2 regions of the Pseudoalteromonas sp. J2K-J031 genome follow, and region 2 is predicted to be linked to the other one. Evidence: predicted binding sites of a transcription regulator. Region 2 holds the regulator's gene; the other holds the start of a gene.
The links. The regulator MetJ, encoded in region 2, represses methionine synthesis genes. The targets are predictions, from matches to a motif close to TAGACGTCTAGACGTCTA.
Positions count from the first base shown of each region.

Region 1: metK (methionine adenosyltransferase) is a predicted target of MetJ. The motif match lies at 5,580-5,597, and genes of this name have one in related genera.

Region 1 is NZ_CM200279.1:736,433-744,448, reverse strand. Features, by position in the region: gene fba (class II fructose-bisphosphate aldolase) at 1-647, opposite strand, end outside; gene AC3KZC_RS03390 (phosphoglycerate kinase) at 815-1,990, opposite strand; gene epd (erythrose-4-phosphate dehydrogenase) at 2,065-3,078, opposite strand; gene tkt (transketolase) at 3,425-5,416, opposite strand; gene metK (methionine adenosyltransferase) at 5,699-6,850, shown strand; gene AC3KZC_RS03370 (START domain-containing protein) at 6,902-7,516, opposite strand; gene AC3KZC_RS03365 (CYTH and CHAD domain-containing protein) at 7,522-8,016, opposite strand, start outside.
Region 2 is NZ_CM200279.1:393,896-401,911, forward strand. Features, by position in the region: gene AC3KZC_RS01850 (DUF2489 domain-containing protein) at 1-205, shown strand, start outside; gene hemN (oxygen-independent coproporphyrinogen III oxidase) at 382-1,752, opposite strand; gene AC3KZC_RS01860 (malic enzyme-like NAD(P)-binding protein) at 2,348-3,589, shown strand; gene metJ (met regulon transcriptional regulator MetJ) at 3,630-3,953, opposite strand; gene metB (cystathionine gamma-synthase) at 4,198-5,463, shown strand; gene metL (bifunctional aspartate kinase/homoserine dehydrogenase II) at 5,470-7,815, shown strand; gene AC3KZC_RS01880 (penicillin-binding protein 1A) at 7,883-8,016, opposite strand, start outside.

The DNA of each region.
Region 1 (8,016 bases), 340 kb from region 2:
CGATCAATGGCTAAAATATCATCTGTTGGTGGACGGGTAAATTTATATGCACCATGTGATGTACCACATGCAATTGCTAGGGCGTCAACACCTGTACGTTTAACAAAGTCAGCCGCTTCTTCTGGATCTGTTAATAGTTGCTCTAAATCTAGTTTTCCTTCAGCACCAATACCATCTTCTTCGCCTGCTTCACCTGTTTCAAGCGAACCTAATACACCGAGTTCACCTTCAACTGATACACCACACGCATGCGCCATTTCAACTGTACGACGTGTTACATCAACATTGTATTCATAAGTCGATGGTGTTTTACCATCTGACATTAATGAACCATCCATCATCACTGATGAAAAACCTAATTGAATTGAACGCTGACAAACACCCGGTGATGTACCATGATCTTGATGCATTACCACAGGAATATGTGGCCACTCTTCAATCGCGGCTAAAATCATATGGCGAATAAAAGGGGCACCGGCATAAGCACGAGCACCAGCAGAACCTTGCACAATAACAGGACTATTTGTTCTGTCTGCCGCTTCCATGATGGCACGCATTTGCTCTTGGTTATTAACGTTAAAGGCTGGAACTCCATAACCATATTCTGCTGCATGGTCTAAAAGTTGACGCATACTAATTAAAGCCATTTTGCTTTCTCCAATATTTGATAGCGACCGAATGCTATCGGGTATGAACGGATAGATTAATTTTTTACTGACTCAATTTATGGCTTAAGTCGCAGTCTGAGCATGCCCAGACTCACCAACCCGCTTAGATATCAAAGTGAGAGAAGATACCTAAGTGGCTTAAAAAACTATTTTGCGCGTGCTTCTAACATCGCCACAGCAGGAAGTACTTTGCCTTCTAAAAACTCTAAGAATGCACCACCACCCGTTGAAATATACGATATTTGTTCTGCAACACCATATTTATCAATGGCAGCTAATGTGTCGCCACCACCAGCAATTGAAAACGCGTTAGATTCAGCAATCGCTTTTGCAATTGCCTCAGTGCCATTACCAAACTGATCAAATTCAAACACACCAACAGGGCCATTCCAAACAACCGTGCCTGCATTTTTAATGATAGTCGCTAATTGCTGCGCTGAATCAGGACCGATATCAAAAATCATGTCATCTTCTGTTACTTCAGACACATCTTTGAGTGTCGCTACAGCTGATTCTGAAAACTCTTTAGCAACAACTACATCGGTAGGAACCGGAATGTCACCATTATTTGCTTTTGCATCTGCAGTTAACTTTTGTGCTTCAACAATTAAATCGGGTTCATATAACGATTTACCAACTGGATGACCTGCCGCCGCAATAAACGTATTGGCAATCCCTCCACCAGTAACTAACTGGTCAACAATTTTAGAAAGTGAGTCGAGTACGGTTAATTTCGTCGATACTTTAGAACCACCAACAATCGCCACTAGTGGACGAGCTGGGTTATCAAGTGCTTTACCTAATGCATCTAATTCAGCCGCTAACAATGGACCTGCACAAGCAATTGGAGCAAAAACACCAACACCGTGAGTTGACGCTTGGGCGCGATGTGCAGTACCAAAAGCATCCATTACATACACATCACATAATGCAGCAAGCTGTTTTGCTAAAGTTTCATCGTCTTTACCTTCGCCTTTGTTAAAGCGAACGTTTTCAAAGACCACAACTTCATTGTCATTAACAGTTACGCCGTTTAAATAATCTTTCTCTAAACGAACCGAACAATCGAGCGCATCATTTAAATAATCAACAACAGGAGCAAGCGAAAATTCTTCATTGTATTCGCCTTCAGTTGGGCGACCTAGATGTGACATCACCATTACTTTAGCGCCTTTTTCAAGGGCTAATTTAATCGTTGGCAAAGAAGCTCGAATGCGCGCATCTGAGGTCACTTTGCCATTTTTCACTGGTACATTTAAGTCTTCACGAATTAACACGCGTTTGCCTGCTAAATCTAAATCGGCCATTTTAATGACTGACATTGTCTGCTCCTTTTTCAACTAAAATTCATTTACTAATTAGTAAACGACATACGCAATAAATTAATTTTTAACGATTATTTGGCACTCATCATCGCAAATGAAGTATCAAGCATGCGATGAGCAAAACCCCATTCGTTATCACACCAAACCAGTAACTTTACTAGACGTTTATGACTAACACGTGTTTGTGTACCATCAATAATACAAGAATGTGGATCATGATTAAAATCGACTGATACCAATGGCTCTTCGGTGTAATCTAAAATACCCGTCAACCGCCCACCCGCAGCCGCTTTAATCACTCGATTAATATCCGCTAAATCTACGTCGGTATTAAGAGTGACACTTAAATCCATTGCGGTGACATTAATAGTTGGGACTCGTACGGCAATCGCTTCAAAACGGCCATGAAATTTGGGTAAAATTCGCTCGATACCGCGAGCAAGTTTGGTATCAACAGGAATAATCGACTGACTTGCTGCGCGAGTACGGCGTAAATCGGGATGATATGCATCAATTACTTGCTGGTCATGCATTGAAGCGTGAATAGTAGTAATAGCACCAGACTCAATGCCAAAAGCATCATCAATTACTTTAATGACTGGCACGATACAATTTGTAGTACATGAACCATTCGATACAATCGTGTGCGAAGCTTGTAGCTCATCATCGTTAATGCCATAAACAATTGTGGCATCCATATCGGCATCGGCAGGTTGAGAAAAGAGTACTTTTTTGGCACCTGCAGCTAAATGAATTTGTGCGTGCTCTCGGGAATGATAAACACCGGTACATTCTAAAACCACATCCACATCAAGCTCAGCCCAAGGTAAATCAGCTGGTGATTCAAGGGCAAATAAAGCAATGCTATCGCCAGCAACATTTAAAGAATCGCCATCTAGCTGAACAGGAAATTTAAAACGACCGTGAGAGGTGTCGTATTTTAACAGGTGGGCAATTCCTTGCGGCTCGGCAAGTTCATTAATTGCGACGACTTTAAAGCGATCGTGTTGTTCGGACTCGTAAATAGCGCGTACGATATTACGACCGATGCGACCAAAACCATTTATTGCAAGTCTAATTGCCATCTAAAAAAGGGTTCCGCATGATAAAAGTAGCTAAAGCAGCAAAATCATTGTCCAAGTGCTAGTCAACACCCTAACAATAAACGACAACTTTAGATTTACAATTAATTAATGGCGCTATTGTAAACGACCCGCGCCATCTTCGATAGCGAAAATAATTAATTTTCAGATTAGAAAAACTAAGGCAATATAAATTAAGGATTCTTGGTTTATCTAAAATAAACTTTTGAATTTAAACACACCTAAAATCGATGCTTATTTCGCAATTTCATAGCTTATTTTTTGTTATAAAAAAGCCAGCAACTCGGCTGGCTTTGTAGGCTATTAAGCTATCACTTTTTAAGTTAGATTAAAAAAGTGCGATTGATTTTTCAACTATGTTTTCAACCGTAAAGCCAAAATGCTTGAATAATTCACCGGCAGGTGCAGACTCACCAAACGTTGTCATACCAATGACAGCGCCGTTTAAGCCAACATATTTGTACCAGTAATCAGCAATACCTGCTTCAATCGCGACACGGCGACTAACCGCTTTAGGCAATACAGATTCTTTGTATGCAGCATCTTGCGCTTCAAATACATCGGTTGATGGCATTGAAACTACGCGTACTTTTTTACCTTGCGCACGCAGTGCTGCTGCCGAATCTTGTGCCAGTTGCACTTCAGAACCCGTCGCAATTAAGATAATTTCTGGATTACCATCACATGACAATACATAGCCACCTTTAGCTACATTAGCTAATTGCTCAGCTGAGCGTGTTTGTTGCGCTAAATTTTGACGCGAGAAAATAAGTGTTGTTGGGCCATCCTTACGTTCAATAGCCGCTTTCCAAGCAACCGCAGATTCAACTTGGTCACATGGACGCCAGTTGTCTAAATTTGGTGTTAAACGCATGCTCGCAATTTGCTCTACAGGTTGATGGGTTGGACCATCTTCACCTAAACCAATCGAGTCATGGGTATAAACAAAAATAGCAGGTTGCTTCATTAACGCAGCCATACGCACAGCGTTACGTGCGTATTCCATAAACATAAGGAAAGTTGCGCCATAAGGAATAAATCCTTTATGTAAGGTGATGCCGTTCATAATGGCCGACATACCAAATTCACGCACACCGTAAAATACGTAATTTCCTGATGCATCATCAGCTGTGAGACCTTTAGAACCAGACCAAATCGTTAAATTTGAACCCGCTAAGTCCGCCGAACCACCCATAAACTCAGGCAGTAACGGCCCAAAGGCTTCTAAAGCATTTTGTGACGCTTTACGTGAGGCTATATTGGCTGGATTGGCTTGTAACTGCTCAATATAGGCTTTTGATTTCTCAGCCCAATCTGCTGGTAATTCGCTGTTATTACGACGAACAAATTCAGCAGCTAATTCTGGATATGCAGCTTTATAAGCGGCAAATTTTGAATTCCAGCTAGCTTCACTGTCAGCGCCTTTCACTTTGTTATCCCATGCATCATAAATATCAGCAGGAATATCAAATGGGCCATGCTCCCAGCCTAAGAATTCACGAGCCGCAGCAATTTCTGCATCGCCTAGTGGCGCACCGTGGCAATCATGGCTACCCGATTTATTCGGTGAACCAAAACCGATAATGGTTTTACAGCAAATAAGTGTTGGTTTTGTTGTTTGCGCACGGGCTTCATCAATAGCTGCACGCACCGCTTCGCTATTATGACCATCAACATTACGCACCACATGCCAGCCATATGCTTCAAAGCGCGCAGGCGTATCGTCAGTAAACCAGCCTTCAACTTCACCATCAATAGAAATACCGTTGTCATCCCAAAATGCAACCAGCTTACCTAAGCCTAATGTACCGGCTAATGAACAAGCTTCATGAGAAATACCTTCCATTAAACAACCATCACCTAAAAAGGTATATGTGTAATGATCAACAATATCATGGCCTTCACGATTAAATTGTGACGCTAATGCTTTTTCAGCAATCGCCATACCCACTGCATTTGTGATCCCTTGGCCAAGCGGGCCCGTAGTGGTCTCGATACCTGGGGCATAACCATATTCTGGATGACCAGGGGTTTTAGAATGCATTTGACGGAAATTTTTTAAATCGTCAATTGAAAGCTCATAACCACTTAAATGTAAAAGAGAATAAATTAGCATTGAACCGTGGCCGTTAGAGAGAATAAATCGATCTCTATCTACCCACTCTGGATTTGTTGGGCTGTGCTTTAGATAATCGCGCCATAGTACTTCTGCGATATCAGCCATGCCCATCGGGGCTCCAGGGTGGCCTGAGTTGGCCTTTTGTACTGCGTCCATTGATAAGACACGAATTGCGTTAGCAAGTTCTTTGCGAGACGGCATGAATTCTCCTACCTTTAAGTGTGTTTGCGCTGGTTGTAAGTCCCAATTAGTTTGGGTATGAAGCTATTCTTACTTATTAAACCAGTGGGAGCAATGAAAAAACCAGCAATAATAAGGCTTGTTTGTTACTTTCTAATAACAATATGGTCTGAATATTTTAATTTGGCCATCTAGGCGTAAAACAACTATGAAAAAAAGTCACTTTCATATAAAATACGCCCCTTGATTTTTTAAGCGCAATTTACCACCTACGTGGGCGCGATTTTTGTGAGTATTAATAAAATGGCAAGACATTTATTTACTTCTGAATCTGTATCTGAAGGTCATCCGGATAAAATCGCGGACCAGATTTCTGATGCGGTTCTAGATGCAATCTTAGAACAAGACCCTAAAGCACGCGTAGCCTGCGAAACATACGTAAAAACAGGTATGGTGATGGTAGGTGGCGAAATCACTACTAGTGCTTGGGTTGATATCGAAGAGTTAACACGTAAAACAGTACGTGAAATTGGTTACACGCATTCTGATATGGGTTTTGATGCCGACTCTTGTGCTATTTTAAATACTATCGGCAAGCAATCTCCTGATATTAACCAAGGTGTTGATCGTAAGAGCCCTGAAGAACAAGGCGCTGGCGATCAAGGTTTAATGTTTGGTTATGCATGTAATGAAACCGAAGTATTAATGCCTGCTCCTATTACATATTCTCATCGCTTAGTTCAACGTCAAGCGCAAGTTCGTAAAGACGGTACATTACCGTGGTTACGCCCTGACGCTAAATCACAAGTTACTTTTGCTTATGAAAATGGCAAACCAGTTGCAATTGATGCAGTTGTATTATCAACGCAGCACTGTGATTCGATTGCTCAAGCTGATTTAGTTGAAGCTGTGATGGAAACGATTATTAAGCCGGTACTACCTGCTGAATTAATCAGTAAAGCAACTAAGTTTTTTATTAACCCTACAGGTCGCTTTGTAATTGGTGGTCCTATGGGTGACTGTGGTTTAACTGGCCGTAAAATCATCGTAGATACATACGGTGGTATGGCACGTCACGGCGGTGGGGCTTTCTCTGGTAAAGATCCATCAAAAGTTGACCGTTCAGCAGCATATGCAGCACGTTATGTAGCTAAAAACATTGTTGCCGCGGGTCTTGCTGACAAATGTGAATTACAAGTGTCTTATGCGATTGGTGTGGCTGAGCCAACTTCTATCAGCGTTGAAACATTTGGCACAAGCAAACTTGATGAGTCACGTTTAATTGAACTAATCCGTGCGCATTTTGACTTACGCCCATACGGTTTAATTCAAATGCTTGATTTAGAACGCCCAATCTACTTGCCAACTGCAGCATACGGACACTTTGGTCGTGAAGAATTCCCGTGGGAAAAAACAGATAAAGCCGAAGCACTTCGTGCAGCAGCTGGTCTGTAATTAACTAATATTAACTTAGTTAAATAATAAAAAAGGCGCCTAGCGCCTTTTTTATTGCAACCGAGACCGTATATTAACAAACGTTTTCTGCGCACTTTTTAAAACCATTTTATTCACCAGCCAGCTAGGGGCGATGCCATTGGGATCAGCAAATGCGTGATATTCAATCTCAATAGTATTGTCCGACAAAGCTTTAACCTGCCAATGAGCGCGTACATCTTTAATACGGACTGTCTGATCCGACATGCGCTGATTTTGATACCCTTTAAGTAATTGATGCTGATCTGTAATATCAAAAGCAAAGCTGCCATCAGCTTGCGTATAATAATTAGAATAAGTCAGCATATCTCTATTTTTGAGCGGCCAAGGCGCCGAGAATTGAGTATAAACAATAAACTCGCGCTCACTTGGTTGAGCAAGCACTTCTACTTTTACCACTCGATCAATCCAAAGAGGTGCATTTTCGGTATCATGTAACAACGCAACAAACGCAGAAGGAGTCCCTGTAGAGACCATATGCGCTTTAATCTTTACTAAGCCTGATTCAGTTTCTTGTTGAAATAAATCAACCCCTTGCTTACTACTCACCCACTTCCAGTCAGTCTGTTCAGCTAAAGCAACAGAGCACATTACAGTGATGTAAAACGCTCCGATTACTTTAAGCACTTTAGTTAGCGCCAATACGGTATTTGCTTCAAAGTCACTTGACGACTCTGCTCCATCGCAGCAACTAAATTATCTGTTTTTTGTGTTAACCAAATTTTAATATTGGCTAATTCCTCATCAGATTGCTGTTCAGACAAGCGCTGTAAATAATTTAAAGTACTCAATTCATCAATCCCTTCAATGATATCGAACCAAGGGCTACGATATTCGTCACGTTTAGGTGATGAAAAAAGCGAGCCTAAACACGCGCCACTGAGCAAATTTCGTTGCAACGCTTGTTTGTGTGCTAAATAGTCCTCAGCACTGAGAGTATGCTCAAGGGGCATCAAGGTTTGCATTTCTCGCCAATCTTTTTCAAATAAATCAGCGGCAATATCGACAACTTTTAATTCTGCTGCTTGCACACTGTGTGCTGACCATGTATTACGCCATGATTTATCAACTAAAAAAGTAGTTAAGGATAAAATTAAATTATTGTATCGAGGTGATTGAAATATGGC
Region 2 (8,016 bases):
TTATCCAGGTGTTTATAAAATGTATGATGCGGTGAAAGATATGCCGACACATCAAGCCCGTAAAAAATACTCAAAGAAAGAGATTTTTCAGCAAGATTCTTTACGCTGGCGTAAAGAAGAAGAGTTTGAAGCTGAAATTATGCAAGATTTAGCGCTAATCATTGAGCGCTTTCCAGCAGATCCTGCTACAAAAACGGTACTCTAATCGTTTCAGTTATAAAAAAGCGACCACGAGGTCGCTTTTTTATTTTTTGAGCCGGTTAATCAACCTCAAAATTAGATAATCAATCTTCTCAGTTTGCTACTTACAACGTTTACAGTGTTGGATTAACATCCGATAGGTCAGTTATTAACACGGTAATCCTCTTCGGTGACTAGAGGTTAAATAACTTGTGAAAAACGGGTGAGCTTAGCTTGGCGCTGTAAATATGCATCAAACGCCATACAAATAATGCGAATAAATAGCCGCCCTTTTGCTGTTACCGTAATTGAGTTAGGCTCGATAGTGACCATATTATCGTCTGAAAGTGCGTGCAACTGCGTTAAAGCAGCTGAAAAGTAGTCATTAAAATCAATACCATACTTATTTTCAATTGTGGGTATATCAAGTGAAAAATGACAAATAAGTTGACGAATAACATCGGCTCTTAAACAATCGTCATCATTTAATGTCAGCCCTTTGCATACCGCAATTCCTTTAGTTTCTACAGCTTGGTAATAGTCTTTTAACTCTTTAGGATTTTGAAAAATACTTTTTCCAATCTGAGAGATTGAAGACACCCCTAAACCGAGTAAATCACAATCACCATGTGTGGTATAACCTTGGAAGTTACGATGTAAAAGCCCTTGTTGTTGTGCAAGCGCTAAGCTGTCTTCTTTCTTTGCAAAATGATCCATGCCAATTAATACATAACCAGCTGCGGTCATTTGCGCTAGGGTATTTTTAAACATAGTTAGCTTGTCTGCAGCGCTCGGTAAGTCTTGTTCTTTTATCTTGCGTTGTGCGGCAAAGCGGTCTGGGATATGGGCATAATTAAAGACTGACACTCTATCAGGTGACAGGCTAATAAGCTGATCTATTGTTGCAGCAAAACTTTCAGGTGTCTGTAATGGTAAACCATAAATCATATCGGTATTAACAGACTTAAAGCCAAGTTTTCGCGCTTCAAGCACTAAATTCGCGACATTTTCGGCACATTGTTCACGATTTACCGCTTTTTGCACTTCATCATTAAAATCTTGGATCCCAAATGAGACACGATTGAATCCTAAGCTATAAAGAGCAGTTAGCATGTTATCAGCAAGTGAGCGAGGATCTATTTCAATCCCTTTTTGTGCGTCAGGTTTAAAATTAAAATATTGATTCAGCATCTTAATCAAACGGCTCATTTGCGGTTCATCAAGAAAAGTTGGAGTGCCCCCACCCAAATGCAGTTGTTCCACTTCATAGTGTTGGAAAAATGGTGCTTGAGCTGCTATTTCTTGTTCTAGATAATCGAGGTATAAATCGGCTTTATGTTGATGGCGTGTCACTATTTTATTACAGCCACAGTAGTAGCAAAGCTGATGGCAAAACGGAATATGGATATAAAGTGAGAGTTTTTTATTGTTTGTATCCGTCAGTGCATGAAGCATCTCTTTTTTGGTAAAGCCATCATTAAATGATAGAGCTGTAGGATAAGAGGTATATCTTGGCCCTGAGACGTTATATTTCTTGATGAGCGAGTCATCCCAATCAATGGTATTTTGCACGACGAATGCCTTCGAGGAAGTTAGTTAGGCATAAAATTATAATCTTGCTACAAATCTCCGCTTTGATCTGGCACAAAGTCAATCAAAGTTATACAAAACGTAGTGTGGCTCAAATTGCAAATTTATTCACTTAGCCGAGTTAATTTCGAGCGTTGTTGCTGCGCGTTATTAATGCAACGCTAGCATTGACACTGAAATTTAAACTGGTCACATCTGTTTTTATCTTGAGGCTTAATGTGGTTTTTTAAAGGTAATTATTACGCAGTTAGACGTAGTTTGTTTGAGTGCTTACTTAATTTTTTATTGGTTGTATTCAGTTATAAAAAGCTAATTCCTTATGCTTTTTACAACTGTGTTCGATGATTTTATATTCATAATTTTGCTTATTTATATGCATAAATAAGTTATGTTGATAGGTAATTTCTGCGAAAGAGAGAGTAAAATCACTAAAAAAAGGTAGAATATAGGCAAATGATCGTTTTTTGATGTTTGACAGTATTTTACTTGAAATTCTGCTTAATACAGGTATCGTTAAACTCAGTAGCGAATTTTATCTCACTCTCACACTTAACTTCTTGCAGGAAAATATCGCCTCATGTCAGACTTTAGAGAACAAGCTTTAAAATATCATGCCGAACCCGTTCCAGGTAAAATCAGTATTGAATTATCAAAACCCGCTGAAACAGCCAAAGATCTTGCGCTAGCATATAGCCCAGGAGTTGCTGAGCCTGTTCGAGAAATTGCAGCAAATCCAGCTGATGCTTATAAATATACCGCTAAAGGTAATTTAGTTGCTGTTATTTCAAATGGTACGGCAATTTTGGGATTAGGAAATTTAGGCCCACTCGCATCTAAACCTGTGATGGAAGGTAAAGCGTTATTGTTTAAGCGCTTTGCGGGCATTGATTCTATTGATATTGAAGTAAAGCACCGCACTACAGAAGACTTCATTAATACGGTTGAAAATATTGCTGACACTTTTGGTGGCATCAATCTTGAAGATATTAAAGCACCTGAGTGTTTTGAAATCGAAAAAGCCTTAATTGAGCGTTGTGATATTCCAGTATTTCATGATGACCAGCATGGCACTGCGATTGTAACTGCAGCAGGTATGCTTAATGCGTTAGAAGTACAAGGTAAAAACTTGCATGATGCGCAAATCGTGTGTTTGGGCGCAGGTGCGGCCGCGATAGCCTGTATGGAGCTTTTGATTAAGTGTGGTGCTCAGCGTGAGCATATTTATATGCTAGATCGCAAAGGCGTCATTCATACGCGTCGTGATGATTTAAACGAATATAAAGAGCTGTTTGCAAATAATACTGATAAGCGCACTTTGCAAGATGTGATCACTGATGCCGATGTGTTTGTTGGTGTGTCAGGCCCTAATTTAATTACAGCGGATGACTTAAAGTTAATGGCTGATAAGCCTGTTGTTTTTGCATGTTCGAATCCAGATCCTGAGATTCATCCCGATGAAGCAAATGCAGCGCGTTCAGATTTAATCATGGCAACAGGCCGTTCTGATTATCCAAACCAAGTGAATAACGTGTTGTGTTTTCCGTTTATTTTCCGTGGTGCGCTTGATGTGCGAGCAAAAACAATTAATGATGAAATGAAAATTGCTGCGGTAAATGCAATTCGCCAGATAGCGAAGGAGCCTGTTCCTGTTGAGGTGTTGCAAGCTGCTGGTGTCGATGGATTGGAATTTGGTAAGCACTATATTATTCCAAAACCAATGGATCCGCGTTTATTGCCTCGAGTGGCATTGGCAGTGGCCAAAGCTGCGGTAGCATCAGGAGTTGCTAGAATTCCTTTACCAGATAATTACATGGAATAATTAATACGTTAAAAAAGCCTCAACTTAGTTGAGGCTTTTTTTATTCGTCTTCTAAAACGGGGAGTTCTAATCCCATTCTAAGCATAATGTCGCGGACTTCGGCTGGCACATGTTCAGGGTTATCTTTACGTAAATCTTCATCATTAGGTAGCGGTTGACCAGTAAAAGCATGAAGAAAAGCTTCACATAACAATTCACTATTGGTGGCGTGGCGTAAGTTATTAACTTGGCGGCGCGTACGCTCATCAGTTAACACTTTAAGCACATTTAGTGGGATAGAAACGGTAATTTTTTTTACTTGCTCAGATTTTTTACCGTGCTCTGCATATGGGTGAATGTATTCACCATTCCATTTTGTTGCCATAAATATTGGTTGCCTTAATTGAACTGCGTGCCTTGTTTGCCAATGTTGTAATGATTATAAATTCAAAAAGATATTATTTATAATCTAAAGTTATTGGCTTTGTCGTGGCGAAATTTTATCGGTTTAAAATATATAGTCAAATACCATTTATTTAGCTATTTAGACGTATAAATGTTTTGACTTCTCCTTGATGATAATCTAACCTTTTAGACGTCTAAACATCTAACTGTTTGTGGGTTTTAAAATGAACGATACCAAAAAAACGACTATCGCAGTCCGTAAAGGAATTGAAGCGGATAAACATCATGGTGCTGTTGTACCACCTCTTTATTTATCAACGACTTATTCGTTTGCTGATTTCAATACTAAACGTGCATATGACTATGGCCGCAGTGGTAACCCTACGCGTGATATTTTAGCTGAAACATTAGCAGAGCTTGAAGGTGGCGTTAAAGGCATTGTTACAGCAACGGGTATGGCCGCAGTTCATTTGGTCACTCAATTGTTATCAAGTCAAGATACACTCGTGATCCCGCATGATTGTTATGGTGGTAGTTATCGTTTATTTACCAGCTTAGAAAGACGTGGTTTATTAAAATTAAAGGTAGTTAATTTTACACTTGAGCAAAGTTTTGTAGAAATTGAGCAAATCAAACCAAAATTAATTTGGATTGAAACACCGAGCAACCCGTTATTGCGTTTGACTGATATTGCTAAAGTTGTCGCTACGGCGCAAAAATGCGGCGCATTAGTGGCTGCAGATAACACCTTTTTATCACCAGCTTTGCAAAATCCAATTGAGTTCGGGGTTGATGTTGTTGTGCATTCAACCACTAAATATATTAATGGTCACTCAGATGTAGTGGGTGGCGCTGTTATAGTTCGTACGCAAGAGTTAGGTGATGAGCTTGCTTGGTGGGCTAATAACATTGGTATTACTGGTGCGCCATTTGATAGTTATTTAACCTTGCGTGGCATTCGTACATTAAATGTTAGGATTAAACAACATGAGCAAAATGCTTTTGCAATTGCACAATATTTAGAGCGTAGTCCTTTTATTAAAAGTGTTTATTACCCGGGCCTTGAATCGCATCCGCAGCATGAGTTAGCGAAAAAACAACAACGTGGTTTTGGTGGGATGGTGAGTTTTGATATCAAAGGTGATATCAATGATGCCGCCCGCTTTTTAACTAATTTTAAGCATTTCACGTTGGCTGAGTCTTTAGGTGGCGTTGAAAGTTTAATTTGCCACCCTGCGACTATGACGCATGCAGGGATGGATCCAAAAGCACGTTTAGAAGCCGGTGTGGGTGATACATTAATTCGAATTTCCGTTGGTATTGAAGATGTTGAAGATTTATTAGCTGATTTAGAACGAAATTTTTCTGAAACTCGCCCAGGTGAGGCGGATATTAGCCCGGTATCTGTTTCAAAATCAGTGCAATCAGACGAGAAAAATGACTCTTCTGCTGCATTTAGTTTTAGTCCCGCTCACGTTGCATTATGGTAATTTAATATGATTCGTTCAGTTCATAAATTTGGTGGTTCTAGCTTAAGCAGCGCGCAGCGATATCATGCGGTCGCCAATATAATTTTACAACAAGCCACATTAGGTGACGTGATTGTTGTTTCTGCGGCAGGTAAAACAACCGATACATTAGTTAAATTGTGGCAAAGTTATCAGCAGTCTGATCAACAGGCCGTAAATGATGTTTTGGCCTTACTCTCTGCAAATCAGTTTGATTTAATTAATGACTTATTAACCGATACTTTTAAAAAAGTGGCATTAGAGCAATTAGATTCAGAGCTTATTTCGATTACTAAAAAAATTACTCAAAAGCATCTCGAAGAAGCGCATCTTTTAGCTCATGGTGAGCTGTGGTCTGCACGATTACTTGGCTTATATTTACAGCAACTTAGTGTTGCCGCACAAAGCTTTGATGCAAGAGATTTACTGGTTTTAGAGCAAGGTGTTTTACTGCATCAACAAAATGAAAGTGCTTGCCAGCAGTTTAATCTTGATAAATATAATGTTGTTACAGGCTTTATAGCCAGTGACGAGCAAGGTAATACAGTGACGTTAGGGCGTAATGGCAGTGATTACAGCGCTACGTTATTTGCACGTTATATCTCTGCTGCCAGTGTTTCAATATGGACTGATACCCAAGGCGTATTTAGTACTGATCCACGTAAAGTAAAGCAGGCTATTCGTTATGGCAAAATTTGTCGTGGTCAGGCAAATTTACTTGCTCGATTAGGTAATCCGGTTTTACATGCCAAAACATTAACACCGCTTAAAGATACCGACATTAAGCTCGTTGTGCGCAGCAGTTTTGATAGTAGTAGTGCAGCGACTGAAATTGTGAAAGAGGGTTTTGCCAAACAAAAGCGCTTTATCACTAATTTAGATCATTACGATTTATTAAAAGTAGCTGATTTACATGAAGGTGAAGTAGGTGAGCTTAGTCGAGTAGTGCAGCACGCTTTGCATCATTTTGTTGAACAAGGTGAAGTATATTTACTCGTACCAGCTGCTTTGGGGCGTCAGGTATTGGCCTTGTTGGCTGGGCGTTGTAATTTAGTCGAGTCGAACGTTTCAGGTATCGCTTTAGTTTGCCAACATGGTGATGGTCATCAGTTGGCACAGGCCGCAAAATCAATTTTGGCAGAAAATAATGTTAATTTACGTTTTGCTTATAGCCATGATGATTATTGTATTCTGCTTTGTGAGCAGCAGTTTGATACCGATAGACTGACAATTTTGCATGATAAGTTAGTCAGTGTGTCACAAGAGTTAGCTGTGGTTGTTGCAGGTTTGGGCAATGTTGGTACCGTGTTTCTTGAACAGTTAAAAGAGCAGTTAAGTCGTCTCAATACATTGTTGCCTGTGGAATTGGTTGGTTTAATTCGAAGCGAGCAAATGCTATTCAATCCAACCGGTATTGATGTACAAAATTGGCAAGCTGCGTGGCAGGAAAATTCAGTTTCATATCATGAAACTGAATTATTAAGCCATTTGGCTGAGCTTGATTATGAACATAAGTTAGTAATTGATATCACAGCAAGTGAGCAGTTTAGTCAATTATACCCTCAATTTGTTGAGCATAACTGTCATCTTATTTGCGCTAATAAATATGCAGGAACGGCTCCACTTGCTTGGTATGAGCAATTACAACAAAATTTAAAGTTACGTAATTTGCAGTGGCGTTACAATACCTCTGTTGGTGCCGGATTACCGATTAATTTTGCTTTAAATGATTTGCAAAATTCAGGCGATAAAGTGCAAAGGCTAAGTGGTGTTTTCTCTGGTACGTTGTCGTGGCTTTGTTGTCACTATACTGGTGAAGTGCCTTTCTCTGAGCTAGTGATGCAAGCAAAAGCAATGGGTTATAGTGAACCCGATCCAAGAGAGGATCTTTCTGGTCGGGATGTACAGCGTAAATTACTTATTTTAGCCAGAGAGTTAGGTTTAACCTTGGAGCTTGATGATATTGCGCTTTCGCCTTTAATGCCTCAAGCATTGAGCGAAGGTGATTGGGCATTTTTTGTTGATAATCTACCTTTGCTCGATACTTATGTGAGTGAGCTTGCAGCACAAGCAGCGTTGGAAGATAAGGTATTACGTTATGTTGCTGAACTCGTTTTATCGGGTGATAAAGTGACTGCTCGGGTTGGGCTGCAAGGTGTTGCTAAGCAAGATTCTTTAGCGACTTTAAAGCCGGGTGATAATATTTTTGTTATTAATAGCCGTTGGTACCAAGATAATCCACTGGTGATCCAAGGCCCTGGCGCTGGTAAAGAAGTAACAGCGGCTGGAGTACATTCGGATTTATATTGGCTTTGTGTTTCACTTGCTAAGTAACTGATTAAAGCTAAAAATAAAAAAAAGGCGCATCGCGCCTTTTTTTGTGCCTTTTCAATATCGATGATTAAAACAGTTCTTCACCTTCAGACTCCGGCGAATTGACTTCAAAGATGGCTTCAGCTTTTGGTTGTGCGTATTGGGTTGGCACAGTCTCTTTGGTGAAAAATTCAAAACCGCTGCGGTGGTCAGTTTTGTCAC